4 regions of the Azospirillum fermentarium genome follow, and region 4 is predicted to be linked to each of the others. Evidence: riboswitches for the same ligand, from Rfam matches in the RefSeq annotation. Region 4 holds a riboswitch; each other region holds the start of a gene.

Region 1 (7,257 bases), 220 kb from region 4:
CGGGCGCTGCTGTCCATCCGCCGCCGGGTGGACCATGCCGCGCACGGCCAGACCGGGGAGGGTCAGCCGTGAGCGCCGCCAACGAACACGCCACCCGCCAGCACCCGGATTGGAAGGCCACCGCCGCCGCCATCGTCGGCACCGCGTCGGTGGTGATGGCGGCCACCATCCTGAACGTGGCGCTGGCGCCGCTGATGGGGGTGTTCGCGGTGGACCAGCCGACCATCCAATGGCTGGTCACCGGATTCCTGGCCGCCATGACCACCGCCATGCTGGTCAGCGCCTGGAGCGTGGAGCGGTTCGGCATCCGCGCCACCTACATCGCCGCCATGGCGGTGTTCGTCGTGGGATCGGTGATAGGGGCTGTGGCGCCGGGCATGGGCTGGCTGATCGCCGCGCGGGTGCTGCAGGGGGCGGCGGCGGGGATCGTGCAGCCGCTGGGCATGCTGGTGGTGTTCCACGCCTTTCCGCCGGGGCAGCAGGGGCGGGGCTTCGGCCTCTATGGGCTGGGGGTGATCCTGTCGCCCGCCGCCGCCCCGGTGCTGGGGGGATTGCTGGTGGATCTGGTGTCGTGGCGGGCCACGTTCCTGGCCGCGGTGCCGTTCTGCCTGATGGGCATGGCGCTGGCCCGGGCCCATCTGCCGGGGCGGCACCCGTCGGAAACCCCGCCCCGCCCGCTGGACGTGGCGGGGCTGGTGCTGCTGGCCGGCACGCTGGCGGTGCTGCTGTGGGCGCTGTCCCGCGGCCTGCAGATCGGCTGGACCATCCCGGCGGTGCAGGGCGGGCTGGTGACCGGGGCCGTGGGGCTGGCCGCCTTCCTGGGGTGGGAGATGCGGTGCAAGGCGCCGCTGCTGAAACTGGCGGTGTTCCGCTCCGCCCCCTTCGTCGGCGGCTTTCTGCTGACGGTGGCGGTGGGGGGCGGGCTGTACGCCTCCACCTACCTCATCCCGCTCTATCTGCAGCAGGTGCTGGGGATGACGCCCAGCGGGGCGGGGCTGGTGCTGATGCCGGCGGGGCTGGCCATGGCCGCCACCTTCCCCTTTGCCGGGCGCATGGCCGACCGCCTGCCGCCGGCGGTGCCGGTGGTGCTGGGGGCGGCGCTGTTCGCCCTGTCCTGCGGGCTGCTGGCCATGGCCGGCGCCGGGCCGGCGGTGCCGTGGCTGGTGGTGTGGATTCTGCTGGGCCGGGTGGGGCTGGGCCTCATCATGCCTTCGGCCACCGCCGGATCGCTGGCCCGGCTGGACCGCGCCGACGTGCCACAGGCGTCGGGGGCGATGAATTTCGGGCGGCAGTTGGGCGGGTCGCTGTGCGTCAGCCTGATTTCCATCGTCTTCACCGCCGCCGCCGGCACCCACGCCGACGGCTTCGCCCTGCTGGACGCCGCCGGCCAGCGGCTGGCGCTGGCTCACGGGTATCAGGTGGCGTTCGCGGTGCTGGCCGTGGTGCAGGTGGTGGCGTTGGCGGCGCTGGGGCTGACGCGGCGGTAAAGCGGTGCTGCCGCCCCGGCCCCGCTTGGAGGCTGACGCCTCCAAACCTCCCCCTTTTTTATTGATAAAAAGAAAGGGGGTTTGGGGGACACCCCCAAACAGGTTTGGGCGGTAGCCCAATCACCCCCCGCGCCGCTTGTCGAAAGAGGCCCACACCCCGTCCGGACCGTCCCACTGGCCGCGGCTGGCGCCCTTGGAATATTCGGTGGCGCGCTGTTCGAAGAAGTTGGCGTGCTCCACCCCGTTCAGGATCTCCACCAGCCAGGGCAGGGGATGGGGCTTCACCGCCTCGTACCCGCCGTCCACCGGCTTGAAATAGCCGTAGAGTGTGGGCAGGCGAAGCTGGGTCAGGCGCCAGTCGGCGATGTAGTGGACGTACGCGCGGATATCCTCCGCCCGCATCCCCGCCACGGGGCCGAGCGCGAAGGCCAGCTCGATGAAGCGTTCCTCCAGCCCCACCATGGTGCGGCAAACGTCCAGGATGTCGTCGCGCACCGCGGGCGTCAGGGCGCCGGTTTCGCGGTTCCATTCGTGAAACAGGCGGATGATGCCCTCGCAATGCAGGCTCTCGTCGCGCACCGACCACGTGACGATCTGGCCCATCCCCTTCATCTTGTTGTGGCGGGGGAAGTTCAGCAGCATGGCGAAGCTGGCGAACAGGGCCATGCCCTCGGTGAAGGCGCCGAACATGGCCAGCGTGCGCGACACGTCGGCCACCGTGCCGGTGCCGAAACTGTGCATGTAATCGGCCTTGGCCCGCATCTCGGCATAGTCGCGGAAGGCGGCGAATTCCGTCTGCGGCATGCCCAGCGTGGTCAGCAGCAGGGCATAGGCGTCGATGTGCACCGTCTCCATGTTGGTGAAGGCGGCCATCATCATCTGCACTTCCAGCGGCTGGAAGATCGGCATGTAGCGTTTCAGGTAATTGTCGCTCACTTCCACGTCGCTCTGGGTGAAGAAGCGGAAGATCTGCGTCAGCAGGTTCCGTTCCCCGTCGCTGACGCGGGCGGAGGCCCAGTCCTTGATGTCCTCGCCCAGCGGCACTTCCTCGCCCATCCAATGGACCTGCTGCTGCTTTTTCCAATAGGCATAAGCCCACGGGTAGCGGTCCACATTGTAGGCGCCGGAGGCGTCGAGAAGCCCGACACGGCCCGTGCCGATCAGGGCGCGCGGATCCATGTGCGCAAGGGATGCGGTCATGATGGGGTGTCCGTTGCCGGTGCTCACTGGCAGGCCAGGCATTCTTCGTAATCGGTGCGGGCGGGGGCGGCATCGGCGCCGCGGTCCCGGTTGCCGCCGGCAAAGGCCGCGCGCTGCACCGATTTGGACCGGCAGTAATACAGGCTTTTCAGCCCCCGCTCCCACGCGGTCCAATGCAGCATGTGCAGATCCCATTTGTCGATGTCGCCCGGCAGGTAGAGGTTGATCGACTGGCTCTGGCAGACAAAGGGGGTGCGGTCGGCGGCGAAATCCACGATCCACCGCTGGTCGATTTCGAACGCGGTGCGGAACACCGCCTTTTCATCGTCGCTCAGCACGTCCAGATGCTGCACCGATCCTTCGTGCTCGATGATCGACTGCCACACCGCGGGCGTGTCGGCGCCGCGCCCGGCCAGCAGCCGTTCCAGATGCGGGTTGCGCACCGAGATCGACCCTGACAGGGTTTTGTGGGTGTAGATGTTGGCCGGGATCGGTTCGATGCAGGCGCTGGTGCCGCCGCAGATGATGCTGATGGACGCGGTGGGGGCGATGGCCAGCTTGTGGCTGAAGCGGGCGCGGATGTTGCGGTCGGCGGCGTCGGGGCAGGGGCCGCGCTCGTCGGCCAGCCGCACCGACGCGGCGTCGGCGGCCCGCCGGATGGTGCGGAAGAAGCGCAGGTTCCACGATTTCGCCAAAGCGCTTTCAAAGGGAATGCCGCGCGCCTGCAGGAACGAATGGAACCCCATCACCCCCAGCCCGACCGAGCGTTCACGCATGGCCGAGTAAACCGCACTCTCCATCCCCTCCGGTGCGTCTTCGATGAAGCGGGTCAGCACGTTGTCGAGGAAGCGCAGCACATCCTCCACCAGCGCGCCGTCGCCGCTCCACTGATCCCAGGTTTCCAGATTGAGGGAGGCGAGGCAGCACACCGCCGTGCGCTCGTTGCCCAGATGGTCGGTGCCGGTGGGCAGGGTGATTTCGCTGCACAGGTTGCTGGTGGTGACGCGCAGCCCCAGATCCCGCTGGTGCCGGGGCAGCGCCCGGTTCACCGTGTCGCCGAACAGCAGATAGGGTTCGCCGGTCTGCAGCCGGGTTTCCAGGATCTTCTGCCACAGTTGGCGGGCGCTCAGCGATTTCAGCACCTCCCCCGTCTTGGGGCTTTTCAGGAGGAAGGGGGTGTCGCCGCGCACCGCCTCCATGAACGCATCGGTGATGACCACGGCGTGGTGCAGGTTCAGGCTCTTGCGGTTGAAATCGCCCGAGGACTTGCGGATCTCCAGAAACTCCTCGATTTCCGGGTGGTGGATGTCGAGATAGACCGCCGCCGACCCGCGGCGCAGCGACCCCTGGCTGATGGCCAGCGTCAGGCTGTCCATCACCCGGATGAACGGGATGATGCCCGAGGTGGTGCCGCAGCCCTTCACCGGCTCGCCGATGGACCGCACCCCGCCCCAATAGGTGCCGATGCCGCCGCCGTTGGACGCCAGCCGCACGTTCTCGTTCCACACGCCGACGATGCCGTCCAGCGAATCCGGCACCGCGTTGAGGAAGCATGAAATGGGCAGGCCGCGGGAGGTGCCGCCGTTGCTGAGAACCGGTGTCGCCGGCATGAACCACAGCCGCGACATGGCGTCATAGATCCGCTGGGCGTGGGCGGCATCGTCGGCATAGGCCGCGGCCACGCGGGCGAACAGATCCTGATAGCTTTCACCGGGGAGCAGATAGCGGTCGTCCAGCGTCGCCTTGCCGAACGCGGTCAGGAGCGCGTCGCGGCTGCGGTCGATGCCCACCACCGTGGGGGACGGCGGCGTCCAGCGTTCCAGCGGCGCGCGGGTGACCGCCCGGTCCAGCGGGCGCGGGGGCAGGGCCACCAGATTGCCGTGATCGTCGAAATCCCGGCCAAAGCTGTACGGGGTGGCCGTCTGGGCGGTGGGCAAGGCAAGCGCCGGCATCGGTGGTCATCCTGTCGTGGGGTTGGACGGGACGCACGGCAAGCACGGCTGCGGATGTGGGCCACGGGGATGGCGCACAGGCGCAAGCGCACCACCGGGACACCCCGCCCGTGGACGTTCGTTCGGTTACGGCAGGTCTCCTGGCTTGCGGGTCACAGCACGTCCGTCCGGCCTTCCCAGCGCCCGAGGGGCGCCAGTGACACGAAAACGGCGGACACGCTCTCCGCTTACAGTTGCGGGGGCAGCGCCGGCATCGTTCCCGGACGGGGACTCACCGGCTTCCCTCTTAGCCCTGTATCTTGTTGGATGCAGGGAACCATAACGCTAAATATGGTATGTCATGGAAACGGGGGCGTCAAGATCTTCTCTTGAGCGCCCCCGTTTCACACCGCGTGTGTTGCCTCAATGGCGGCGGAATGTCAATTCCGCGTCATCTCAATCCCACACCGGCGCCAGCCCGGCGGGGCTGACCAGCCGCCCGTCCGGCGTGGCAAGGGCGTGGATGGCGGCCATATCCTCCGGCGGCAGGGTAAAATCGAAAATGGCGGCGTTTTCCGCCGCGCGCGCAGCACTCACCGTCTTGGACAGGGCGACGACGCCGGGCTGCTGCACCAGCCAGCGCAGCACCACCTGGGCCACCGTCCGGCCGTGGCGGGCGGCGACGGCCCGAAGCCGTTCGTCGGCCAGGACTTTGCCGTCGGCCATGGCGTAATAGGCGGTGACGGCCATGCCCGCCGCGCGCGCCGCGCCGATCACCGCCGTCTGGTCGAGATAGGGGTGGTATTCGATCTGGTTGGTCACCAGCGGGGCGGCGGACAGGCGCCCGGCCTCGGCCATCAGGGCGGTGGAGAAGTTGGACACGCCGATGTGGCGCACCTTGCCCGCCTGCCGCACGGCGTTCAGCGCGCCGATCTGCTCGGCCAGCGGCACATCCGCGTTGGGCCAGTGGAGCAGCAGCAGGTCCACGTAATCGGTGCCCAGCTTGCGCAGGCTCTCATCGACCGAGGCGTGGAAGGCGCTGTCCCGGTAATTCTTCACCCACACCTTGGTGGTCAGGAAGATGTCGCCGCGGGGAACGCCGGACGCCGCGATGCCGGCGCCCACCGCATCCTCGTTGCCGTAGATCTGGGCGGTGTCGATGTGGCGGTAGCCGAGAGCGAGGACGGCGGGCACCATGCGGGCGGTGTCGGGCCCCGGCATGCGGAAGGTGCCGAAGCCCAGGGCCGGAATGGCGGCGCCGTTGGCGGTGACGGTGTGCATGGACGAAATTCCTTCTTCGCGTCTTTGATCAGGCGGTACGGAGAATGGGCCGGGCCGCCCGGCTGTCGAGGGCACCGCTCCACAGGGTCAGCACCAGCGCACCGGCCACCATGATCCCGCCGACCCACGGTGTGGACCCCAGCCCCAGGGGGGATGCGGCCACCAGACCGCCGATCCACGCCCCCAGCGCGATGCCCAGGTTGAAGGCGGCGATGTTGAGGGCGGACGCCGTGTCCACCGCACCGGGGCGGTGCCGCTGGGCCAGTTGCACCACATAGAGCTGCAGCCCCGGCACGTTGGCGAACGACAGGAAGCCCAGGGCCGTCAGCGTGACAAGCGCCGGCACCGCCGACACCTGCGTCACCGTGAACAGCACCAGCACGGCGGCCTGCGCCAGGAACAGCCCGGCCAGCGCCTTCACCGGGTTGCGGTCGGCGATGCGCCCGCCCAGCAGGTTGCCCGCGGCGATGGCCGCGCCATAGAGGATGAGGATCAGGCTGACGTGGGACGCGGCGAAGCCGGTGATCGTCTCCAGGGTCGTCGCCAGATAGGTGAAGGTGACGAAGGTGCCGCCGTAGCCCAGCGCCGTCATGCCGAACACCAGCAGGAGCCGCCCCGACCCCAGCACCCGAACCTGATCGAGGAGGGAGGCCGGCGGCGCCTTGCGCAGCCCGGCGGGCAGCAGCACGGCGATGCCGGCGAAGGCGATCAGGCCCAGACCGGCCACCGCCCAGAAGGTGGCCCGCCACCCCAGCGTCTGGCCGATGAAGGTGCCGAGCGGCACGCCGGTGACGATGGCCACCGTCAGCCCCATGAACATCAGCGCGATGGCCGACGCGCGGCGGTCCGCCGGCACCAGCCCGGCGGCGATGGTGGCCCCGACGGAGAAAAACACCCCGTGGGCAAAGGCCGACAGCACGCGGGCCACCAGCAGCGTCTCGTACGATGCGCTGAGGGCCGCCAGGCTGTTGCCGGCGATGAACAGCAGCATCAGACCCAGCAGCAGCGGCTTGCGCTCCACCCGGCCGGTCAATGCGGTGAGCACCGGCGCGCCGACGGTGACGCCCAGGGCATAGACCGACACGATCAGCCCGGCCAGCGGCAGGGTGATGGCAAGATCCGCTGCCACGGACGGCAGCAGGCCGACCACGACGAATTCCGTCGTTCCGATCGCATAGGCCGCGATGGTCAAGGCATAGAGTGCGAGAGGCATGAGAGACATCCTTGCGGGACTGAGGGTGCCCCTCAAGATGCCCTCCACCCCACCGCGGCAGTAGCCGGGCCGGATTCACAAGACCTGTGAATTGAATTCTGCAATCCGGCAGCTATAGTGGAATACAGTTTTCATCACCAGGGGC
Region 2 (7,257 bases), 440 kb from region 4:
CCGCCCGCGCCATCAGGGCGGCGTCCGACAGAACCGCCCGTGCATCGCCTTGCGCCAGGACGGTGCCGCCGGCGAACAGCGCGGCATCGTCGGCGAAGGCATAGGCCAGATCCACATCGTGGGTGGAAAACACCAGCGTCATGCCCGACGCCGACAGATGCTCCAGCGTGGACAGCAGCGCCGTCTGACCGGCGTGGTCGAACCCGGCGGTGGGTTCGTCCAGCACCAGCACCGCCGGCTGCATGGCCAGGATGCCGGCGATGGCCACCCGCTTGCGCTGGCCGTGGGACAGCATGTGCGGCGGGCGATCCTCCAGCCCGGTCAACCCCATGCGCGCCACCACGTCGGCCACCCGCCGCGCCACCTCCGCCGCCCCAAGGCCGAGGTTGAGGGGGCCGAAGGAGATGTCCTCGGCCACCGTGGCGGCGAAAAGCTGGTCGTCGGCCTCCTGCAGCACCAGCCCGACCCGGCGGCGCCACGCGGTCAGCCCGGCCCGCCCGGTGTCCCCCGGCACGCCGTCCACCAGCACCACACCCGCCCGCGGGCGCAGCGTGCCGTTGAGGTGCAGGAGAAGCGTCGTCTTCCCGGCCCCGTTGGCGCCCAGGATCGCCAGCCGCCGCCCGTGCCGGGCCGACAGCGACAGCCCGCGCAGCGCCGGCTCCCCGCTGCCGGGGTAGCGGTAGTCCAGCCCGCGGGCCTCCAGAATCACATCGTCCACGGAATCACCCATCCCCCGGCCAGGATCAGCGCCGGCAGCCCCAGCGCCAGCGCCCATTCACCCGCACCCGTGCGCCGGCCCGCCGCCAGCACCGGCAGCCCGCCGTCGTAGCAGCGCGCCGACAGCCCCACATCCATCCGCCGCGCCGCGTTCATCGCCCGCCCCAGCAGCCCCGCCGCCAGCAGCGACAGCGAGCGCAGGTGCCGCCGCCAGCCGCCGGCATAGCCCAGCCGGAACGCCTGCGCCCGCGACCCCGCGGTCACCGTGTCGCCCAGCAGAAACAGCAGGCGGTAGGTCAGCAGCGCCACGTCGGCCACCGCCGCCGGCAGCCCCAGCCCACGCAAAAGCCCGATCAGCCGGCTGGCCGGCGTGGTCAGGGTCAGCAGCGCCAGCGCCGCCACCGCCGCCAGCGACCGGCCCACCGGCACCAGCGCCGTTTCCACCCCGCCGGGCACCCAGCCCAGCGCCAGCCCGCCGCGCCAGTCCAGCGTCAGGGCCAGCGCCGGCAGGCTGGCCAGCAGAAACCCCGCCGGGGGCAGCAAGGCGGCGGCCAGGGCCGCGGGCGGCACGCGGGCCGACAGCAGCGCCAGCCCCACCGCCGCCGCGAACACCGCCGCCGGGGCCAGGGGCGGCGCCCCGGCCATGGCCGCCAGCATCAGCCCCAGGCTCAGCGCCAGCTTGCCGCCGGTGCCGCGGTCCTTCCACGCCGACAGATGGGCCGCCCGGTCAAGGGCGCGCATCGCGCGCGCGCCGCTGCGTGCCCTGCCGTCCGGTGTCCCCGTCCCGCCGGCGGGACCGGCGGCCCATGTAATAGCCCAGCAGCCACGCCCCCACTGCGGCCTGCCCCGCGAACAGCAGGCTTTCGATTTCCTTGCTGGGGGGCTCCCACAGGGGTTCCCACCAGGGGGTGTAGCCGGGCCTCACCTCTTCGATCACGCCGGACGCCTTGTCGTCGGAGCCGCCGAAGCTGGGCTTCTCCTCCCACGGCATGACCAGCGGCAGCAGGACGATGGCCGCGGCCAGCCCCAGGACGATGCGGTTGTCACGCAACATGGCCGGAATCCTTCTCTTCACCGCGCATTTCCGCCAGCAGGCGCAGGTCGTCGGCGCTGTTGCGCGACAGCCAGTTGACCACCGCCACCGTCAGCAGCCCTTCCACCACCGCCAGCGGCATCTGCGTCACCGCAAAGATCGACAGGAATTTCACCGACGCCCCCGTGAAGCCGGTGGCCGGATCGGGGAAGGCCAGCCCAAGCTGCAGCGCCGTGGTGACATAGGTGGCGAGGTCGCCCAGGAACGCCGCCAGGAACACCCGCACCGGCACCGACAGCCCCACGGCCCCGCCGCCGCGCACCATGGCCCACGCCACCCACGGGCCGACGATGCCCATGGAAAACACGTTGGCCCCCAGCGTGGTCAAGCCCCCGTGGGCCAGCAGCAGCGCCTGGAACAGCAGCACGATGGTGGCCATCAGCGTCATCACCGACGGGCCGAACAGCGCCGCCCCCAGCCCGGTGCCGGTGGGATGCGAGCAGCTTCCCGTCACGCTGGGCAGCTTCAGCGCCGACAAGAGGAAGGCGAAGGCGCCCGACGCCCCCAAGAGCAGCCGGGCCTCGGGCTTTTCCCGCACGATGCGGCGCAGGCGCACCGCGCCCACAATGACGAAGGGTGCCGACGCCGCCGCCCACCCGGCGGCGTGGAGAGGAGGCAGAAAGCCTTCCATGATATGCATGAACCAGACACTCCCAGTTGATCCGGGAGGCCAGGGGAACGATGGAGGGGAAAGCCGGCAGACCCGCGTCCGGTCCTCTGGGCGCGGGGCCGTCCTGATTCCACGCCACCGGGACACCCCGCCCGGAGGAACGACACGAGACAGCGGACGCCGGCAGGTCTCCTGGCTTGCGGGTCGCCGCCACCGCGCCGGCCTTCCCGGCCGTCACCGGCCAGTGGCACATCAGGGGCGCGGCGGCTCACCGCCTACAGTTGCGGGGGCAGCCATGGCTTGCGCGAGCCCCAAGGGGCCTGCGGCACCATGTTCCCTTTTCATCGCCGGCCCCCGCGGACGGGAGCCGGAGAACCGGCATCACGCCCGCGACGGTACGGGGCGGGGGCGGATGTTGTCAAGGAAGGCGTACAACCCTTCGGCTAACGCCCCAGCTTCGCCGTCTTGGCCGGGTCGATCCACCAGGTGTCGGGGAACAGGGTGCTGCGGAACTCCTGGTCATACTTGCGGGGCGTCGCGGGGATGCCGAAACGGTCCCACGCCGCCACCCAGCTTTCCGGGTTGTACCAGTGGGGCACCATGTAGAAGCTCCACAGCAGCACGCGGTCCAGCGCGCGGGTGGCGGTCTTCAGCGTGGCCTCGTCCCTGGCGGCGATGACCTTTTCCACCAGCGCATCCACGATGGGGTCGCGCACGCCGGGGTAGTTGAACGATCCCCGCTCCCCCGCCGTGGCCGAGCCGAAGAAGGCCCGCAGTTCGGTGGCCGGCGGGCTGGCGAAGCTGAAGTTGGTGACGATGACGTCGAAGTCGAAATCGTCCGACCGCGCCTCGTACTGGGCGGAATCGACGCTGCGCAGGCTGGCGTCCACCCCGGCCCGGCGCAGGGTTTCCACATAGGGCTGGATGATGCGGGACAGGCCGCCGCCCGCCACCTCCAGGACTTCCACCGTCAGCGGCTGGCCGGCGGCGTTGGCCAGACGCCCGTTCTTCGGCTCCCACCCCGCCTCTTTCAGCAGGCGCAGCGCCTCGCGGGTTTCGGCGCGGTTGTTGCCGGCGGGGTCGCCCGCGGGGGGTTGGAACGGCTGGGTGAACAGCCGCGGCGGCAGACGGTCCCGGTACGGTTCCAGCAGCGCCAGTTCGTCCGGCCCCGGCACCCCGCTGGCGCCATAGTCGGAATTGGGGAAGTTGGACAGGGTGCGGTGGTACTGCCCGTACAACAGCGTCTTCTGCGTCCAGGCGAAATTGAACAGCATCCCCAGCGCCTCGCGCACGCGGGGGTCGGCGAACTGGGGCCGGCGGGTGTTGAAACGGAACGCCTGCGCCCCCAGCGGCAGCGCCGAGGGGATCACCCGCTTGACCACCCGCCCGTCGGCCACGGCGGGAAAATCATAGCCGGTGGTCCAGCGCTGCGCCCGGTTTTCCACGCGGATGTCGTAGCCGCCGGCCTTGAACGCCTCGAACATCACGTCGTCGTCGCGGTAGAAATCCTGTTTGATGGTGCCGAAATTGTACAGGCCGCGGTTGACCGGCAAATCGCGGCCCCAGTAATCGGCCACCCGCTCATAGGTCAGCGCCCGCCCCGGATTGACCGCCACCGTGCGGTAGGGGCCGGAGCCAAGCGGCGCCTCCAGCACCGTCTTACCGATGTCGCGCCCGTTGGCGGTCCACCAATGCCGGGCCTCCGGCGCCATGACGGTGGCAAAGTCGATGACCGGCTTGATCTCCCCCCGGCTGGACAGGGTGATGCGCACGCGGCGGTCGTCCAGCGCCTCCACCGCCGTCACCTTGGCCAGGGCCGATTTGATGATGGGGCTTCCGTGGGCCTGGATGGCGTCCCAGGTGAAGGTCACGTCGGCGGCGGTGACCGGCACCCCGTCGTGCCAGCGGGCGCGGGCGTCGATGGTGAACACCGCCTCGCTGCGGTCGTCGGCCACCTGCACGCTTTCGGCCAGCCGGGCATAGGCGGCGTCAAGCTCCCACCCCGACCCCACCATCAGCGGATCGTGGGTCAGCCCGACCAGCCGCGGCAGCACGCCGCGCACCGGGATCGGGTTCAGCGTGTCGAAGGTGGGGGGGAAATTGGACGCCACCGTGACGGTGCCGCCCTTGGGCGCGTCGGGGTTGACGTGGGGAAAATGGGTGAAGCCCGTCTGGAACATCGGCTCGCCGAACTGGCGCAGCGCCGTGACCGGCGGCTCCAGCGTGGCCGCGGCGGCCGCTCCCGCCCACAGCAGCAGGGCGGCGGCGGGAAGGAGGCGGCGGGCCGTCATGCTCCGGCCCCCTCGACCCGCTGGCGGCGGTTTTCCAGCAGGTGGGCATCGACCATGCGCAGCAGGGAATCCAGCCGCTTGTCGTTGCGCATGATGCGGCGCACCGTCTTGCCGTTGCGGGGATCGGCCAGCATCCACGCCTCCGCCGCCTCGTAATGCTCGGGGTGGATGGACAGGATGTAGAGCGCCGCCTGTTCGGCGGACGTGATCGCCGGCTCGTTCAGCGTCTCCAGCACGGCGGCGATGTACATGGGCAGCAGCTCGGCGAATTCGACCCTTTCATTGTCCTGGTCGTCGTCGGGCACCGGGTCGCGGCCCATGTCCTCAATCATCTCCCGCCGCTGTTCCGGCGTCAGCTCGAAAAAGGCGCCCAGCCCCATCATCAGGTCGCACAGGGTCTTCTTGCGGACCATCCAGTTGCCGCCCGCCGCCACCTGGGCGGCCAGACCGCCCAGGAACTCCTTCAGCGGGTCGGGGGCGGTGTCGTAAACGGAACGGGCCAGCGGGGCGATGGGGGCGGAGGTTGGCATGGGCGTGGGCGCCTTCTTCGTCAAAGGGCGGGATCAGGCGGCGGGAAGATCGCCGGCCAGTGCGGCGATGGTATCCTGATGGGTGCGGGCGTCGCCGGCGGCGATGACCTGCCCGGTGGACGCGGCACTCAGCGGCAGCCCCTGCCAGTCGGTCATGAAGCCGCCGGCCCCGGTCACCACCGGCACCAGGGCCGCAAAATCATAGAGCTTCAGCCCCGCTTCCACCACCAGATCGCAGTGCCCCGCCGCCAGCAGCCCATAGGTGTAGCAGTCGCCGCCGTACACCGTGACCTTGGCCGCCGTCTGCACCCGGCGGAAGGCCGGCAGATCCTCGCCGGGGAACAGGTCGGGCGACGTGGTGCCCAACAGCGCCCCCGCCAGCCCCCGCGCGCACGGGCGCACACGGGCCGGCTGGCCGTTGAAGGTGGTGGGGTGGCCGGCGGCCCCCACCCAGCGGTCGCCGATGATGGGCTGGTCGATCACCCCCAGCACCGGCGCCCCGTGGCGCAGCAGCGCCACCAGCGTGCCGAAGATGGGCCGCCCGCTGATGAAGGATTTGGTGCCGTCGATGGGGTCGATCACCCAGACGTATTCGGCATCGAGATTGGTGGTGCCGAATTCTTCGCCATAGATGCCGTCGCCGGGACGTTCGGTGGCGAGGATGGCGCGGATGGCCTGTTCCGCCTCGCGGTCGGCGATGGTGACGGGGGAGTGGTCGGCCTTGTCGTCCACCGCCACGGGCGTGCGGAAATAGCGGCGGATCACCGGCCCGCTGGCGTCCACCAGACGCCGGGCGAGGTCGATGAAGGCGGTGGGGCACGGTTCGGTCATCACGGCGGGTTCCCGGCTGTCGTCGGTCAAAGGCTCCCGCATCCTAAACGCCCGCCCGCCATGCGCAATGAAGAGTTTGCCGCAACCCCCGCCCTATGGCACCAAGGATGGCCGACGGCCCCCAAGGGATAGCCAACCATGATCCCCGATCCTCATCCCCACCGCCCCAACGTCTATGCCGCTGCCCCGCTGGACCGCGCCGCCCACCGACGCAAGGATCCGGGGTGGCTGGAAGCCGCCCTGGCCGATTCCGCCGCCCGGATTCTGCCCCTGTGGCGCGGCCAGAACCTCGTGACCGGCGGGACGGAGTCGCCCCGCGCCGCCTTCCTGCCCGGCGCCGTGGCGCAATCCTTGGCCGCCGCGGGCGTGCCGCCGGTCTTCCTCGGCCTGTACCGGGACGCGCCGCTGTTCGCGCTGGACCTGAGCCCGGAGGCCGATCCCCTGGCCCTGCCGGAACTGGCGGGGACGGAGGCCGCCTTCTTCGACCTGCGGGTCACCGGGCCGCTGATGGAGGGGGGCGAGGCGGCGGTGTGCGCGGGTGCCCGCGGGCTGACGTGGTGGAACGCCCGGCACCGCTTCTGCGGCGTCTGCGGCGCGCCCGCGGAATCGGCGGAGGGCGGGCACGTGCGGGTCTGCAGCAATGCGGATTGTGCAACGCACCATTTTCCGCGGACCGATCCCGCCGTCATCATGTTGGTGCATGACGGGGCCGGGCGCTGCGTGCTGAGCCGGCAGGAGAAGTGGCCGCCGGCCATGCATTCGGTGCTGGCCGGGTTCGTCGAGCCGGGCGAAAGCCTGGAGGACGCCGTGGCGCGCGAAGTGTTCGAGGAGGTGGGGCTGCGGGTCGCCGACGTACGCTACCGCTCGTCGCAGCCGTGGCCGTTCCCGGCGTCGCTGATGCTGGGCTTCACGGCGCGGGCGGTGGACACCGCCATCACCGTGGACGGCAGCGAGCTGGAAAGCGCCATCTGGGTATCGCGGGAGGAGATCCGCGCCATGCCCGCCGTGCCGCCGCCCGACGCGCCGTTCCGTCTGGCCCGCCCCGATTCCATCGCCCACCGGCTGATTGCGGAGTGGGCCGCCGGAAACGACTGAGGAGAGCGCCTGATGAGCCGTCTGCTGAACCGCCTGGGCCTGTTCCGCGACATGATGGGGGCGACCGCCGCCACGGTCCGCCGCCGGGTG
Region 3 (7,257 bases), 510 kb from region 4:
AACCAGCGGCTTCAGCAGGACATCGGCTATGTCATCCGGCTGGAGCCGGGCATCCAGACCTGCGAGCAGACGCTGGGCAAGCGCACCGGCTCGTGCCGCGATTCGGCGTGGCTGCTGGTGCAGATCCTGCGGCACATGGGGCTGGCGGCCCGTTTCGTGTCCGGGTACCTGATCCAGTTGACCGCCGATCAGAAGGCGCTGGACGGCCCGTCGGGGCCGGAATCCGATTTCACCGACCTGCACGCCTGGACCGAAGTGTTCCTGCCCGGCGCCGGCTGGGTCGGGCTGGACCCCACCTCGGGCCTGCTGGCGGGGGAGGGGCACATCCCGCTGGCCTGCACCCCCGACGCCTCCTCCGCCGCCCCCATCACCGGTGCGGTGGACGAGTGCGCGGTGGACTTCAGCCACGAGATGTCGGTGACCCGCATCTACGAGGCGCCGCGGGTCACCCGGCCCTACACCCCGCAGCAGTGGGCGGCCATCGAATCCCTGGGCCACGCCATCGATGGGGAACTGACCGCCGGCGACGTGCGGCTGACCATGGGCGGCGAGCCGACCTTCGTGTCCATCGACGACATGGACGGGGCCGAATGGAACACCGCGGCCAACGGCACCCACAAGCGCACGCTGGCCGCCGATCTGGTCCAGCGGCTGATGCGCCGCTTCGCCCCCGGCGGGCTGCTGCACCACGGGCAGGGCAAGTGGTACCCTGGCGAATCGCTGCCCCGCTGGGCCTTCACCGCCTATTGGCGCAAGGACGGGCAGGCGCTGTGGAACAACGCCGACCTGCTGGCCCGCGAGGACACCGACTACGGCCACACCACCGAGGATGCCGGGCTGTTCCTGGTCTCGCTGGCCAAGCGGCTGGGCATCGACCCGGCGCTGGTGCTGGCGGCTTATGAAGACCCCTGGCACTACCTGCGCCGCGAGCAGGAGCTTCCCGTCAACGTCGATCCGCTGGACAGCAAGCTGGAGGACGCGGAGGAGCGGGCGCGGCTGGCCCGCGTGTTCAGCCGTGGCCTGAGCGAGCCGGTGGGCTTCGCCATGCCCATCAACCGCCGCATGACCACCCAGGGGCCGGTGTGGCTGTCCAGCACATGGCCGCTGCGCCAGGAACGGCTGCTGCTGATCCCCGGCGACAGCTCCATGGGCTTCCGCCTGCCGCTGGGGTCGCTGCCGTGGGTGTCGGAATCCGATTACCCCTATGTGGTCGAACAAGACCCCTTTGACGAGCGCCCGCCGCTGCCGCCCAACCAGGTGCCGCTGCGCCAGCGTCCGTTCGAGGGGCCGAAGCCCGGCCCGCGCGAAATGCGCGTGCGTCAGGCCATGGCCGAGGTGCGCACCGAGATCCCCGAGCACGGCAAGTCGGCGTGGTGGGTGGTGCGCACGGCGCTGACGTGCGAGGCGCGCCAGGGCCGCATCTATCTGTTCATGCCGCCCATGGGGCTGCTGGAAGACTACATCGCCATGGTCCAGGAGATCGAGGCGACGGCGCTGGAGTTGGACATGCCGGTGGTGATCGAGGGGTATCAGCCCCCCCGCGACCCGCGCATCAGCCAGTTGGCGGTCACCCCCGACCCCGGCGTGATCGAGGTGAACATCCACCCCGCCCATTCGTGGGACGAGTTGGTGCGCAACACCACCGACCTTTATGAAGAGGCGCGGCAGGCGCGGCTGGGCACCGAGAAGTTCATGATCGACGGTCGCCATTGCGGCACCGGCGGCGGCAACCACGTGGTGATGGGGGCGGCCACCGCCGCCGACAGCCCGTTCCTGCGCCGGCCCGACCTGCTGCGCAGCATGATCACCTACTGGCAGAACCACCCGTCGCTGTCCTACGTCTTCTCCGGCCTGTTCATCGGCCCGACCAGCCAGGCCCCGCGGGTGGACGAGGCGCGGGACGATTCCCTCTATGAACTGGACATCGCCTTCGGCAAGCTGGACGAGGCGGCGGCGATGGGCCAGTGCCCGCCGTGGCTGGTGGACCGGGTGCTGCGCCACCTGATGGTGGACGTGCAGGGCAACACCCACCGGGCGGAATTCTGCATCGACAAGCTCTATTCCCCCGACAGCTCCACCGGCCGGCTGGGGCTGCTGGAGTTCCGCGCGTTCGAAATGCCGCCGCACGCGGAGATGAGCCTGACCCAGCAGCTTCTGATCCGCGCGCTGATCGCGCGGTTCTGGAAGCACCCGTACAAGGGCAAGCTGGTGCGGTGGGGTACCGACCTGCACGACCGCTTCATGCTGCCCTATTTCGTCGAACAGGATCTGGCCGACGTGCTGGCCGACCTGCGCGAGCATGGGTTCCCGTTCGACGAGGCGTGGTTCAAGCCGCACACCAACTTCCGTTTCCCCGTCTATGGCCACATCGTCCAGCGGGGCATCACGGTGGAATTGCGCATGGCGCTGGAGCCGTGGCACGTGCTGGGCGAGGAGCCGGGCGGCGGCGGCACCGTGCGCTATGTGGATTCGTCGGTGGAACGGGTGCAGGTGCGTCTGGCCGGGCTGGTGGGCGACCGCTACGTGGTCACCTGCAACGGCCGCCGGGTGCCGCTGATCCCCACGGGGACCGAGGGCGAGTTCGTCGGCGGCGTGCGGTACCGCGCGTGGCAGCCGCCGTCCTGCCTGCACCCGACCATCCCGGTGCACACGCCGCTGGTGATCGACGTGCTGGACACCTGGGTCGGGCGGTCGGTGGGGGGCTGCACCTATCACGTCATGCACCCCGGCGGGCGCAGCTACGACACCTTCCCCGTCAACGCCAACGAGGCGGAAGGCCGGCGTCTGGCCCGTTTCTACCCCTTCGGCCACACCCCCGGCCCGATGACCGTGCCGCCGGAGGAACGCAACCCGCAGTTCCCCATGACGCTGGACCTGCGGCGACGCTGATCCCGCGGCGGTACGCCGCGTGGTGAAAAACCCTCCCCCTCATTCCGGGGGAGGGTTTTTTCATGGCGCTCCCGGAAAAGCGGTGTATCCTGTTCCCGTTATATTCACATCGGGAGTTCGGTGGATGACGACGGAAGCGTTGCGGGTGTCGCCCATGATGGTTCTGCCCGAGATTGGTGAGGCGGTGGCGCGGTGGAGCGCCATGGGCTTTTCGGTGACGGAGTCGGGCGATCCCGACTGTGTCGGCATGGCGGCGGGCGACACCTGCCTGTTGCTGGTGGGCCGGCGGCTGGCGGAACGGGAATACGGCCTCGCCGTGGCGTCGCGGCTGGAGGGGGCGACGGTGCCCTATGCCTACGTCCGCTCCCTGGACGCGGCCTTGTCCACGGTGGCGCCGGAGTCGGTGCTGACCGTGGCCGAGACCTCCTACGGCACCCGCGAAGCCGTGGTGGCCTCCGCCGGCTCCCTGTCGGTCCTGGTCGAAAAGCGGGTCATGTAAAAAGACTGAAGGGTCCGGGGCGGTCGCCCCGACGCGAAAAAAAGGGGGGCCGGCATTGCTGCCGCCCCCCAGTTTTTCGTGCCGTCGGATGGAGACGCCCGCCGCACTCAGAAGAACAGGATGGCACCCAGCGCGATGGCGTCGGAGTTGGCCTCGTTGCCGCCGTGGGCCTTTGACGTGGTGTTGGTGTATTCGCCCACCAGCGACACCCAGTCGGTCAGGGCGTATTTGGTCTGGAACGCCCACGAGCTGTTCTTCTTCACCAGCGTGGGGTTCACTTCGCCGCCGGCCAGATCCAGGTTGCTCTCGCCGTAGCTGACGCCCAGCGTCAGCTTGTCGATGGGCTTCACGGTGCCCTGGACATAGAAACCGTCGCTGTCGCGCTTCTTGCCGGCGGCGGTGGCCGACAGGATGAACAGGCCGGTCGTGCCGATGCCTTCACCCGTGTAGTAATAGCCGGTCAGGGCGGCGGGGCCGTAGCTCAGCTTGGCGCCCATGTCGAAGCCGGTGCCGGTGTAGCTGGCCTGGGCGCCGGTCTGGTCGTGCTTTTGCGTGATGAAGCCGCCCCACAGGTGGCCGGTGGCCCCGCCCGCGGTGAAATCATAGGTCAGCTTGCCCTGGAAGCCGGGGGAATCGTTCACTTCCGTGCTGCCCGCCGTGACCATGGGCGTGAACACGCCCGCCGAGGCGGCAAAGCCGGCGAAGGTGGGGGTGGTGTAGGTGATCTGCGGCTGGAAATCGGTGTAGATGTAGCCCAGACCGATGCGGCCCAGCGAGGTGTTGCTGGGGTTGCTGTTGGCCGACGCCGTGCCCACGCCCAGCAGGGTCATGTCGTTGAGGATGGCGTCCGACCCGAACAGGCCGATGTCGCGGCCCACCTTCAGCTCACCCAGGCTCTTGTGCGCCACGGTCAGGTAGGTCTGGCGGAAATCGGCGCCGGAGGTGGTGAGCGCCTGGGGCTGGCCGGCGGAATTGGCGCCGCCGTTCCACGTCACGCTGTTGATGCCGGGGTAGATGCCGAAATGGGCGCCCAGGTCGAAGCCTTCCTGGGTGGTGGTGACGTCCACCTTCAGATAGCCGGGCAGCAGGCCGTTGCGCACGGACGAGCTGTTGCCGTTGGTGTTGACCACGCCGCCGGTCACCGCGGTGCGGGGGCCGCTGTCGCCGGAATCATGGACGTAGAAGCCGTTGATGGAGCCGGACAGCTGGATGTTCACATCCCCCACCTTCAGCCCCAGACCCTTGTCGGCCTTGCGCACGATGGTCTTGTCGTCGGCAACCGCCGCGGCCTTGGCCGCCTGCACCTGGGCGTCGGCCTGGGCCTTGGCATCGGCTGCGGCGCGGGCGGTCTCCACCTGATGGCGCTGGCTCAGCGTGTTGAATTCGCTGTTGGTCAGCACGCCCTTGGCGCGCAGGTGGGACAGCAGATCCTCGGTGGTGTCGGCCAGGGCCGGGGCGGCAAGTGCCAGCGTCAGGGCAACAGCACTGCTGCCCAGCATCACGATGTTACGCGCATTCATGGTATTCTTCCCCCTGGTTGGCCGGCGGTGTGGCGCCGTTTCCTTCAAGCAAAACCTGCCCGTTCCCGGAAAATCTTCTTTTTAAAGATTCGTCCGTGACTCGAAAGAATCGCCTTTTTCTGCGGCGATCGGCGGCGGACTCTAGGGATGATTCGGTTGTTTACAAATAAGACTTGGGTCTCATTGGTGGGCTTCGTGTGCCGGTGCGAGAACGCTTATTGTGCGAAGGAAGGATTTACAGCCATGTTCAGGCTGGCCCGGCTGGGGGAACGGGGCAAAAAACGGTGTGTTTGGCCAATACGCCTGCGGATTGACATCTCATCCGTTCGTTCACCTTTGGGTTTGGGCGGTGCGGTAGGGTGGAGCGGGGCGGGGCTATGGGGGATGATGGCGTCTCCTCCCTTCGGGGCATGACGCGGGCGGGTGGCGGCTTGTAAATCGCTCACGACCCTGCGATGCTGCGGCCCTTCCGATGGTGCCCCGCGCCATCCGCCGGTCTGGACGGTGCGGGGGTAAAAGGGAACGCGGTGCGGGGCGTCTTCTCCCCCCAAGGCCGCGGCTGCCCCCGCAACTGTGTGCGGCGAGCCATCCCCCGGATGCCACTGGTCCCCTGATGGGGCTGGGAAGGCGGGGGACCGGCGATAACCCGCAAGCCAGGAAACCTGCCACCGGACCGGTCCCGCCCAACGGGGGCCGGACCCATCACATCTGTCCGCCGGGTGGGCGGGGAAGGAAGGTTTGCGATGCACGGCATGACCGGGGGCGCCGTTCCCCCGCCCGATCCCCCTTTTTCTTGCAAAGGATAAGACCCATGCCGGCTTTGCCGTCGAAGATTCCCGCCACCGTCATCACCGGCTTTCTGGGGGCGGGCAAGACCACGCTGATCCGGTCGCTGCTGGAACAGGCCGGCGGGCGGCGTCTGGCGCTGATCATCAACGAATTCGGTGACGTGGGCGTGGACGGCGGCATCCTGCGCGCCTGCGGCGTGCCCGCCTGCACCGAGGACGACGTGATCGAGCTGGCCAACGGCTGCCTGTGCTGCACCGTGGCCGACGATTTCGTGCCGGCCATCGAAAAGCTGCTGGCCCGCGCCGAGCCGCCGGAACACATCATCATCGAAACCTCGGGCCTCGCCCTGCCCAAGCCGCTGGTGAAGGCGTTCAACTGGCCCGCCGTGCGCACCCGGGTCACCGTCGATGGGGTGGTGGCGGTGGTGGATGCCGCGGCGGCGGCCGAGGGCCGCTTCGCCCCCGACGCCGCGGCGCTGGCCGCCCAGCGCGCCGATGCCGGCACCGTGGACCACGAAACCCCGGTGGAGGAGGTGTTCGAGGATCAGTTGCTGTGCGCCGACCTGATCGTGGTCAGCAAGACCGATCTGGTGGACGGGGCCGGGCTGGCCAAGGTGGAGGAGCTGATCCGCGCCACCCTGCCGCGGGACGCCAAGATCGTTCACGGCCCCCATGGGCGTGCCGACGCCCGCGTGGTGCTGGGCATCGGTGCCGCGGTGGAGGACGACCTCGCCAGCCGTCCCAGCCATCATGAGACGGAGGAGGACCACGACCACGACGACTTCACCAGCTTCGTGGTCGAACTCCCCGACCAGACGGACGCCGAGGCGCTGGCCGCCCGCGTGGCGGTGGTGGCGGCGGCCCACGGGGTGCTGCGGGTCAAGGGCTTCGTCCATGTGCCGGGCAAGCCCATGCGGCTGCTGGTCCAGGGGGTGGGCGTGCGGGTGCAGACCCATTTCGACCGCTTCTGGAAGCCGGAGGAGGAACGCCGCAGCCGGCTGGTGGTGATCGGGGAAACCGGGCTGGACGTGGCCGCGGTGACCAAAGCGCTGGTGGAATAAGACCCCATGCACCTTTTGGCCGCCCGGCAGGATGACCTGACCGCCGAACCGCAGGCCGTGGACCTGGAACTGTCCCCGGCGGATCTGGTGGTGCTGTCCTTTTCCGACAGCGACCTGTCGGCGCTGGCCGCCGCGTGGCGGACCCGGCGGGCGGACTTGCCCACGCTGCGGCTGGTCACTCTGGCGCGGCTGGGGCACCCGCTGTCGGTGGACCTGTTCATCGACCGGGTGATCCGCCCGGCCCGCGGCGTGGTGCTGCGGCTGCTGGGCGGGGCCGGCTATTGGCGCTATGGCCTGGAACGGGTGGTGGCGGTGTGCCGGGAACAAGGCATTCCGCTGGCCGTGCTGCCCGGCGATGCCCGCCCCGACCCGACGCTGGAGGGGTGGAGCACGGTGCCGGCGGATGCCGTGTCCCGGCTGTGGCGCCTGTTCGTGGAGGGGGGGCCGGACAACGCCGCCTCGCTTTTGGGCTATGCCGCCACGCTGGCCGGGCATCCCGC
Region 4 (7,257 bases):
CGCCACATAGCCGCCGTCGGCGGTGCGCTCGAAATAGACCACGCGGTAGCTCAGCACGCCCGCCGCCGCCATGGCCGGGCGGAACCCCTCGGGCACCGTGCCCAGATCCTCCCCGATCACGATGCAGCCCTGGCGGCGGGATTCCAACGCGATGATCCGCACCATGTCCTGGAACGGGTAGCGGACGTACGCCCCATCCCCCTCGTCCGGGATCCAGAACAGATGCTCCAGCGCCATCACATGGTCGATGCGCAGCGCACCGGCGTGGCGCATGTTGGCCCGCACCATGGCGGCGAAGGGCGCGTAGGCCGCATCGCGCAAACCCACGGGCGAGAAGGGGGCGAGGCCCCAGTTCTGCCCCTTCATGTTGAACTGGTCGGGCGGTGCGCCGACGCTGGCCCCGCGCACCAGCACGCCGGGCTGCGCCCACGCCGCCGCCCCGCCGGGGGAACCGGCCACCGCAAGGTCGCGGTAGAAGCCCACCGCCAGCCCGGCGGCCTTGGCCCGCGCCGCCGCCACGCCCAATTGCCGGTCGGCTTCCCATTGCAGATAGGTGAAGAACTCCACCCGCTCCGCGTGCCCGGCGGCGAACGCCGCCACCTCCGCGCTGTCGGGGCGGCGGAAGGGTTCGGGCCAGCTCTGCCACGCCCACAGGCTGGAATCCTGACGGAAGAAGTGCTCGTGCAGGGCGTCGAACAGGGCGTGGCGGAACAGCCCTTCCCCCATGGCGGCCTGGAAGGCGCGGAAGTCGCGCCCGCGGGGGCTGCCCTCCCCCGCCAGATGGCGGGCGCGGAAGCTGCGGTGCAGCGCCTCCAGCACCGTCATCTTCAGCGCCGACACCGCCGGGTAATCCACCAGCTCCGCCCCCCGCACGGCGGCCAGCCGCTCCTGAAAGCCCGGCTCCGCGATCAGGGCCTGGGCGTCTTCGCTCTCGGCCAGATCGGGCACCGCCTCCACGTCGATGTAGAGCGCGTTGAGGAAGCTGCGCGACGACGGCGAATAGGGGCCGAAGTGGTGGGGATCGGCGGGAAACAGCGCGTGCAGCGGGTTCAGCCCCACCAGCCCGGCGCCCAGCCGCCCGGCGGTCTCGCCGAACCGGGCCAGATCGTCGAAATCGCCGATCCCCCAGTCGGTGTGCCCGCGCAGCCCGTAAAGCTGGAGCGCCACGCCCCAGGTGCGCCCGCCGGGCACCACCTCGTCCGGGGTCAGGCAGCGGCGGGGGGTGAGGATCAGCACCATCTCCGCCCCCACGGCCCCGTCGGACACGGTGACCTCCAGCCGGTGATAGCCCAGCGGCGGCACCAGGGGCAGCGTCAGGCCGCGGCGGACGTACGCCGCCCCGCCGCTCGTCCCGCTCTCCAGCACCGGCAGGGAGGGAAGCGGCACGCTTTCACAGCGCAGGCCCCCGCCCTCCTCGGTCAGGTTCCACGTCAGGGTGCCGGCGGCGGCGGCGGGGACGCTGACCGGGATGACCGGCGCCTCGTCCTCCGCCAGCACCAGCACGGGCGGCAGCAGGCGGCGCCACCCCCGCCCCTCCAGCGCCGTCAGGCTGGCCGCGGCCTCCTCCTCGGTGCCCGCCCGCAGGCCCATGGCGGCCAGGAGTGCCCGCATGGTCTCCGGCGAGGTGTCGCGGCGGTTCCCCCAGATGTCGTGATAAAAGGGTTCGATTCCCGCAACCTCGGCCAGCCGCGCAAGAACACTCATCACCGCTTCCCCGTTTTCGTTTTCGGTTTCATGGATGTCTGGTGGTATTAGGACTGCAGGAACCATCGGGCTGTCCAGCCGGAAAGCCGGCCTATGGCTTTCCCCCCCACCAGCACCTCCCCCGGCGGGAGAGCCGGCGGCGTCACCGCCCCGTCGCCCAGGTGGGCCGCCAGCGTCAGCCGGGCCCCGCCGGCCAGGGTCCAGGCGATGGAAAAGCCGGCCCCCTCCCGCCACAGCACCTCCCCCCCGCCGGCCCCCGGCAGCAGGGGCACGATGCGTTCGGCCCGCAGGCGCAGCAGCCGGCGCACCAGCGCCAGCCGGGACGCGAACGGCTCCTGCGTCACCTTGCCCCAGTCGATGCGGGAGCGGACGGCGGTCTCGGCGGCGTTGGGGTCGGGGATGCGCGCGCGGCGTTCCGGGTCGGCGAATTCGGGGAAGGCCGCAAACTCCCGCCGCCGCCCCTCCCGCACCGCGCCGGCCAGATCGCCGTCGAAATCGGTGAAGAAGGCAAAGGGGTTGGTCTCCCCCCATTCCTCGCCCATGAACAGCAGGGGGATGGACGGGGCCAGCAGGGTGATGGTCAGCAGCGCCTCCACCCGGTCCGGCGGGGCCAGCACGGTCAGCCGCTCGCCGAAGGCGCGGTTGCCGATCTGGTCGTGGTTCTGCAGGAAATTGACGAAGGCCGGCGGCGGCAGGTGCCGCGACACCTCCCCCCGCCGTTCGCCGCCGCGCAAAGCGGACGGGCCGCCCTGGTAGATGAAGCCCTCGGCCAGCGCCCGGCACAGGCCGGCGATGGGGTCGGCGGCAAAGTCGCTGTAATATCCCCCGCTCTCCCCGGTGGCCAGCACATGGGCGGCGTGGTGGTAATCGTCGTTCCATTGGGCGGTGTGGAACCGCGGCTCCCCCCCGTCGCGGGACAGGAGGCGGGCGGCGTTGTGCTCGTTCTCCAGCACCAGATGGACGTGACGGTCCCGGCCCACGCGATCACGCACCCGCCGGGCCAGCTCCTCCAGGATGTGGGGGGAAGAATCGTCGATGATGGCGTGCACCGCGTCCAGCCGCAGCCCGTCGATGCGGTATTCCTCCAGCCAATAGAGCGCGTTGTGGATCATGAAGTCGCGCACCGGGCGGGCGTGGGCGCCGTCGAAATTGATGGCGGCACCCCACGGCGTCTTGTGCCGTTCGGTGAAGAAGCCGGGGGCGTAGGCGTGCAGGTAGTTCCCGTCCGGCCCGAAGTGGTTGTAGACCACATCCAGGAACACCATCAGCCCCCGCCCATGCGCCGCGTCGATCAGCGCCTTCAGGTCGTCGGGCGTGCCATAGGCCGACCGGGGGGCGAAAAGCTGCACCCCGTCGTACCCCCAGTTCCGCCCGCCGGGGCATTCGGCCAGCGGCATCAGCTCCACCGCCGTGATGCCGGCCGCCGCCAGATGGTCCAGCCGTTCGATGGCGGCGCGGTAGGTGCCTTCGGGTGTGAATGTCCCGACGTGGAGTTCGTACAGCACCGTCTCGTGCCAGGGCCGCCCGCGCCATGCGCTCGCCGTCCAGGCGTAGGAGGCCGGGTCCACCACCCGGCTCGGCCCGTGCACCCCGTCGGGCTGCCAGCGCGACACCGGGTCGGGGACCGCCAGCCCGTCGGGCAGGATGAAACGGTAGGCGCTGCCCGCCGCGGCCTCATGGGTGGCCAGGGTGAACCACCCGTCCTCTTCCCGCACCATGGGCAGGCGGGTGCTGCCGTCGATCTCCAGCGTCATCTCCGCCACGCCCGGCGCCCACAGGCGGAACCGGACGGAACCGCCGGCCTGCGGCTGGGCGCCGAAGGGCATGGAATGGGTGAAACGGTTCTCGGTCATCGCAGCAATCCTCTGGTGTGCGGCGGCATCCCCCGACAACGCCCCGCCGCTGGGTTTGCTCCCCGCAATAAAAAAACCCCGGCAACAAAATCATTGACCCGCCGGCATCACCGCCCCTAGCTTGGCCGCGACGGTTGCCCGCAAGGGCTGAAAAGGGAACACGGTGCGGACCCATCGACAGGGTTTCAAGCCGGGGCTGCCCCCGCAACTGTAAGCGGCGAGCCGTCCGCAACGAAGCCACTGGAGCCATGAAAGACGCTCTGGGAAGGCCGCGGACAGGCGACAACCCGTGAGCCAGGAGACCTGCCGTCAACCGTGGTCACACGCGGACACATTCGGGCGGGGTGCACCGAAGGTTGCCGAACCGGGATTCCGCCCGTGCGGGATCGCGGCGGGGCTTCGTTCGCGGTGACGTGCCACCGGCGTCTCCGCCCGAGGTCTCATGACTCGTACCCTGTTCTGTCCGTCCCGGACGATTCCCGCCGCCTTTGCCATCGGCGGCGTTCTCCTCCCCCTCTCATCCCTGGCCGCCGACGACGGCACCGCCACGAGCACGGCCATGCTGCTGCCGGAAATCTCCGTCACCGCCAACCGCGTGCCCACCGCGGCGGACGCGACCGGCAGCGCGCTGACCATCATCACGGCGGACGACCTCCAGCAGCGCCAGACCCGGATCCTGTCCGACGTCCTGCGCGAGGTGCCGGGCGTGGCGGTCAACCGCACCGGCCCCATGGGCACCCTGACCCAGGTCCGCATCCGCGGGGCCGAGGGCAACCAGACCCTGGTGCTGATCGACGGGATCGAGGTCAACGACCCCGCATCGGGCTCCGAATACGACTTCGCCAACCTGCTGGCCGGCGACATCGAGCGGGTGGAGGTGCTGCGCGGGCCACAAAGCGCGCTCTACGGCTCCGACGCCGTGGGCGGCGTGGTCAACATCGTCACCCGCCGCGGCAGCGGCGCGCCCTCCCTCTCGGCGGCGGTGGAGGGCGGATCGTTCGGCACCTGGGCCGGGCGCGCCACCGCCGGCACCGGCAACGACCGCTACGACGTGGCGGTGAGTGCCCAAGGTGTGCGCAGCACCGGCGTGTCGGTGGCCGACCGCCGGCTGGGCAACGGCGAGAAGGACGGCTATCGCAACGGTACCCTGACCGCCAAGGCCGCCGTGCGTCCCACCGGCACCACCGAACTGGCGGTGGTGGGCCGCTACACCCGCTTCGACAGCGACACCGATGGTTTCACCGGCGGGCGCGGGGCGGTGGACGACGGCACCAGCACCACCGGCAAGCAGGCGTTCGGGCGGGTGCAGGGCAAAGCGGTGTTCCTTGACGGCCATTGGGAGCACATCGCCGGCCTGTCCTATGGCCGGCAGCAACGGAATTACCGCGATGCCCGCGGCCAGACCACCAGCACCTACGAGGGGCGCAAGACCAAGCTGGACTATCAGACCAACCTCAGCTTTGCCACCGGCCCAGCGGCGCACGTGCTGACCGCCGGGGTGGAGCACGAGGACGACACCGGCATCACCCGCAGCGGCTATTCCAACTTCGACCGCACCATCGGGTCAACGGGGCTGGTGGGGCAGTACAAGCTGGACCTGTTCGACCGTCTGACCCTGACCGGCAGCGTGCGCCGCGACGGCAACGACCTGTTCCAGGACGCCACCACCTGGCGCGGCACCGCCGCCTACCGCGTGGAGGACACCGGCACCAAGCTGCGCGCCTCCTACGGCACCGGGGTCAAGAACCCGACGCTGTTCGAGCTGTACGGATACACCGCCACCTATGCCGGCAACCCGGACCTGAAGCCGGAAAAGGGCCGCGGCTGGGACATCGGCGCCGATCAGGCGCTGTGGGGCAAGCGGGTGGTGGCCGATGCCACGTGGTTCAACCAGCGCATCCGCGATCTCATCACCGGGACCGGACGCACCTCCATCAACATGCCCGGCGAATCCCGCGTGCAGGGGCTGGAGGTGGGGCTGACGGTGGAGCCGGTGGACGGGCTGACGCTGCGCGGCTCCTACACCTGGACCGAGGGCGAGGACTCCACCGGGGCCGAGCTGGTGCGCCGGCCCAAGCATCTGGCGAGCCTGAACGCCAATTACCGCTTTCTGGAGGACCGGGCCAACGCCAACATCGGCGTGGTCTACAACGGGCGCACCAGCGACTGGGCCTATGATTCCTTTTACAACCGCCAGCCGGTCAGCCTGACGCCCTACACGCTGGTCAACCTGTCGGGATCGTACACGCTGACCGAGCGGGTGGAGGCGTTCGGGCGCATCGAGAACCTGACCAACCGCCATTATCAGGAGGTCTGGACCTATGGCGCCGCCGGGCGGGCGGGCTATCTCGGCCTGCGGCTGGCGCTGTGATCCGGCGGACCGTGTGTCTCCTCGCCGCCCTCCTGCTGTGCGCAGGGGGGCCGGCGCTGGCCGGGGACGGCGCCGCCAAACCGCAGCGCATCGTCTCGCTCAACCTGTGTGCCGACGAATTGCTGCTGCGGCTGGTGGAGCCGGGGCGCATCGCCTCGGTCACGTGGCTGGCCCGCGACCCCTGCGGGTCCACGGTGGCGGCCATCGCCGCCGGCATCCCCGTCAACCGCGGGCTGGCGGAAGAGATCGTGCCGCTGCACCCCGACCTGATCGTCGGCGGGACATACACCACCCGCACCGCCGCCGGGCTGCTCAAACGGCTGAACGCGCCGCTGGTGGAACTGGACGTGCCCCAGACGCCGGAGGACGCGGCGGACCAGATCCGTGCCCTGGCCCGCACGGTGGGCGAGCCGGAGCGGGGGGAGGCGCTCATCGCCGCCATGTTGGCCCGCTACGACGCCGCGGCCCCCGCACCGGGGGACCGCCGGCCCACGGCGGTGGTGCTGCGGCCCAACGGCTTCGTGGCCGGGCCGGGCACGCTGACCGACGCGGTGATGGCGCGGGCGGGGCTGGAGAATGCGGCGGGACGGCTGCCGGGAGGCGGGTTCGGGCCCTTGCCGCTGGAAGCCATCCTGCTGGGCGGGGCCGAGCGGCTGATCACCGATGACACTCCCGGCGCGCCGCCGTCGCTGGCGAATGCGGTGCTGCACCACCCGGCGGTGACGGCGCTGTCCCGGCGGGTGCGCACGGTGACGGTGCCGTCGCGCCTGCTGACCTGTGCCGGGCCGCAGAACGCCGAGGCCGCGGCCCTGCTGGCGGCGGCGCGGGGAGAGGGGCCATGAACGGACGGATTCCCTATGGGGTCTTGATGGCGGCCCTGGCCGGGCTGGCGCTGGTGCTGTGTCTGGTGTCCATGGCCGTGGGCTATGTGCCGTTCGACGCCGCCGCCGCTGCGGGCGACTGGCTGGCCGGGCGGGACACGCTGCAAGCCCTGGTGTTCGCCGAACTGCGGGTGCCGCGGGCGGTGCTGGGGCTGCTGGTGGGGTTCAGCCTGGGGCTGACCGGGGCCGCCATGCAGGGGTGGCTGCGCAACCCGCTGGCCGAACCCGGCATCGTCGGCGTGTCCAGCGCCGCGGCGCTGGGGGCGGTGGCGGTGTTCTACAGCGGACTGTCGGCCACGCTGGCACTGGCCCTGCCGCTGGGGGGCATGGCCGGGGCGGCGGTGGCAGCCTTGCTGCTGACCGTCATGGCCGCACGCGGGGCCGGGACCACCACGCTGATCATCGGCGGCATCGCCGTCAACAGCCTGGCCGGCGCGCTGACCGCCCT

What was found. Region 4 has a riboswitch for cobalamin ahead of M2352_RS21900 (TonB-dependent receptor plug domain-containing protein). Riboswitches for the same ligand answer to the same signal wherever they lie in the genome.
Region 1: another riboswitch for cobalamin. It lies ahead of M2352_RS22915 (ribonucleoside-diphosphate reductase subunit alpha); the one in region 4 lies ahead of M2352_RS21900 (TonB-dependent receptor plug domain-containing protein).
Region 2: another riboswitch for cobalamin. It lies ahead of M2352_RS23780 (energy-coupling factor ABC transporter permease); the one in region 4 lies ahead of M2352_RS21900 (TonB-dependent receptor plug domain-containing protein).
Region 3: another riboswitch for cobalamin. It lies ahead of cobW (cobalamin biosynthesis protein CobW); the one in region 4 lies ahead of M2352_RS21900 (TonB-dependent receptor plug domain-containing protein).

Annotation. Positions count from the first base shown of each region.
Region 1 is NZ_JAOQNH010000003.1:587,311-594,567, forward strand. Features, by position in the region: gene M2352_RS22900 (MarR family winged helix-turn-helix transcriptional regulator) at 1-72, shown strand, start outside; gene M2352_RS22905 (DHA2 family efflux MFS transporter permease subunit) at 69-1,487, shown strand; gene M2352_RS22910 (ribonucleotide-diphosphate reductase subunit beta) at 1,608-2,687, opposite strand; gene M2352_RS22915 (ribonucleoside-diphosphate reductase subunit alpha) at 2,711-4,639, opposite strand; cobalamin riboswitch at 4,753-4,975, opposite strand; gene M2352_RS22920 (aldo/keto reductase) at 5,075-5,899, opposite strand; gene M2352_RS22925 (MFS transporter) at 5,928-7,112, opposite strand.
Region 2 is NZ_JAOQNH010000003.1:809,146-816,402, forward strand. Features, by position in the region: gene M2352_RS23765 (energy-coupling factor ABC transporter ATP-binding protein) at 1-718, opposite strand, end outside; gene M2352_RS23770 (CbiQ family ECF transporter T component) at 706-1,458, opposite strand; gene M2352_RS23775 (energy-coupling factor ABC transporter substrate-binding protein) at 1,445-1,771, opposite strand; gene M2352_RS23780 (energy-coupling factor ABC transporter permease) at 1,761-2,450, opposite strand; cobalamin riboswitch at 2,586-2,815, opposite strand; gene M2352_RS23785 (extracellular solute-binding protein) at 2,864-4,711, opposite strand; gene M2352_RS23790 (hypothetical protein) at 4,708-5,241, opposite strand; gene hisN (histidinol-phosphatase) at 5,275-6,072, opposite strand; gene nudC (NAD(+) diphosphatase) at 6,211-7,167, shown strand; gene M2352_RS23805 (alpha/beta hydrolase) at 7,180-7,257, shown strand, end outside.
Region 3 is NZ_JAOQNH010000003.1:877,457-884,713, reverse strand. Features, by position in the region: gene M2352_RS24105 (transglutaminase family protein) at 1-2,889, shown strand, start outside; gene M2352_RS24100 (hypothetical protein) at 3,014-3,388, shown strand; gene M2352_RS24095 (porin) at 3,496-4,908, opposite strand; cobalamin riboswitch at 5,365-5,592, shown strand; gene cobW (cobalamin biosynthesis protein CobW) at 5,720-6,757, shown strand; gene cobN (cobaltochelatase subunit CobN) at 6,764-7,257, shown strand, end outside.
Region 4 is NZ_JAOQNH010000003.1:364,553-371,809, reverse strand. Features, by position in the region: gene malQ (4-alpha-glucanotransferase) at 1-1,704, opposite strand, end outside; gene treZ (malto-oligosyltrehalose trehalohydrolase) at 1,752-3,557, opposite strand; cobalamin riboswitch at 3,672-3,882, shown strand; gene M2352_RS21900 (TonB-dependent receptor plug domain-containing protein) at 4,000-5,928, shown strand; gene M2352_RS21895 (ABC transporter substrate-binding protein) at 5,925-6,770, shown strand; gene M2352_RS21890 (FecCD family ABC transporter permease) at 6,767-7,257, shown strand, end outside.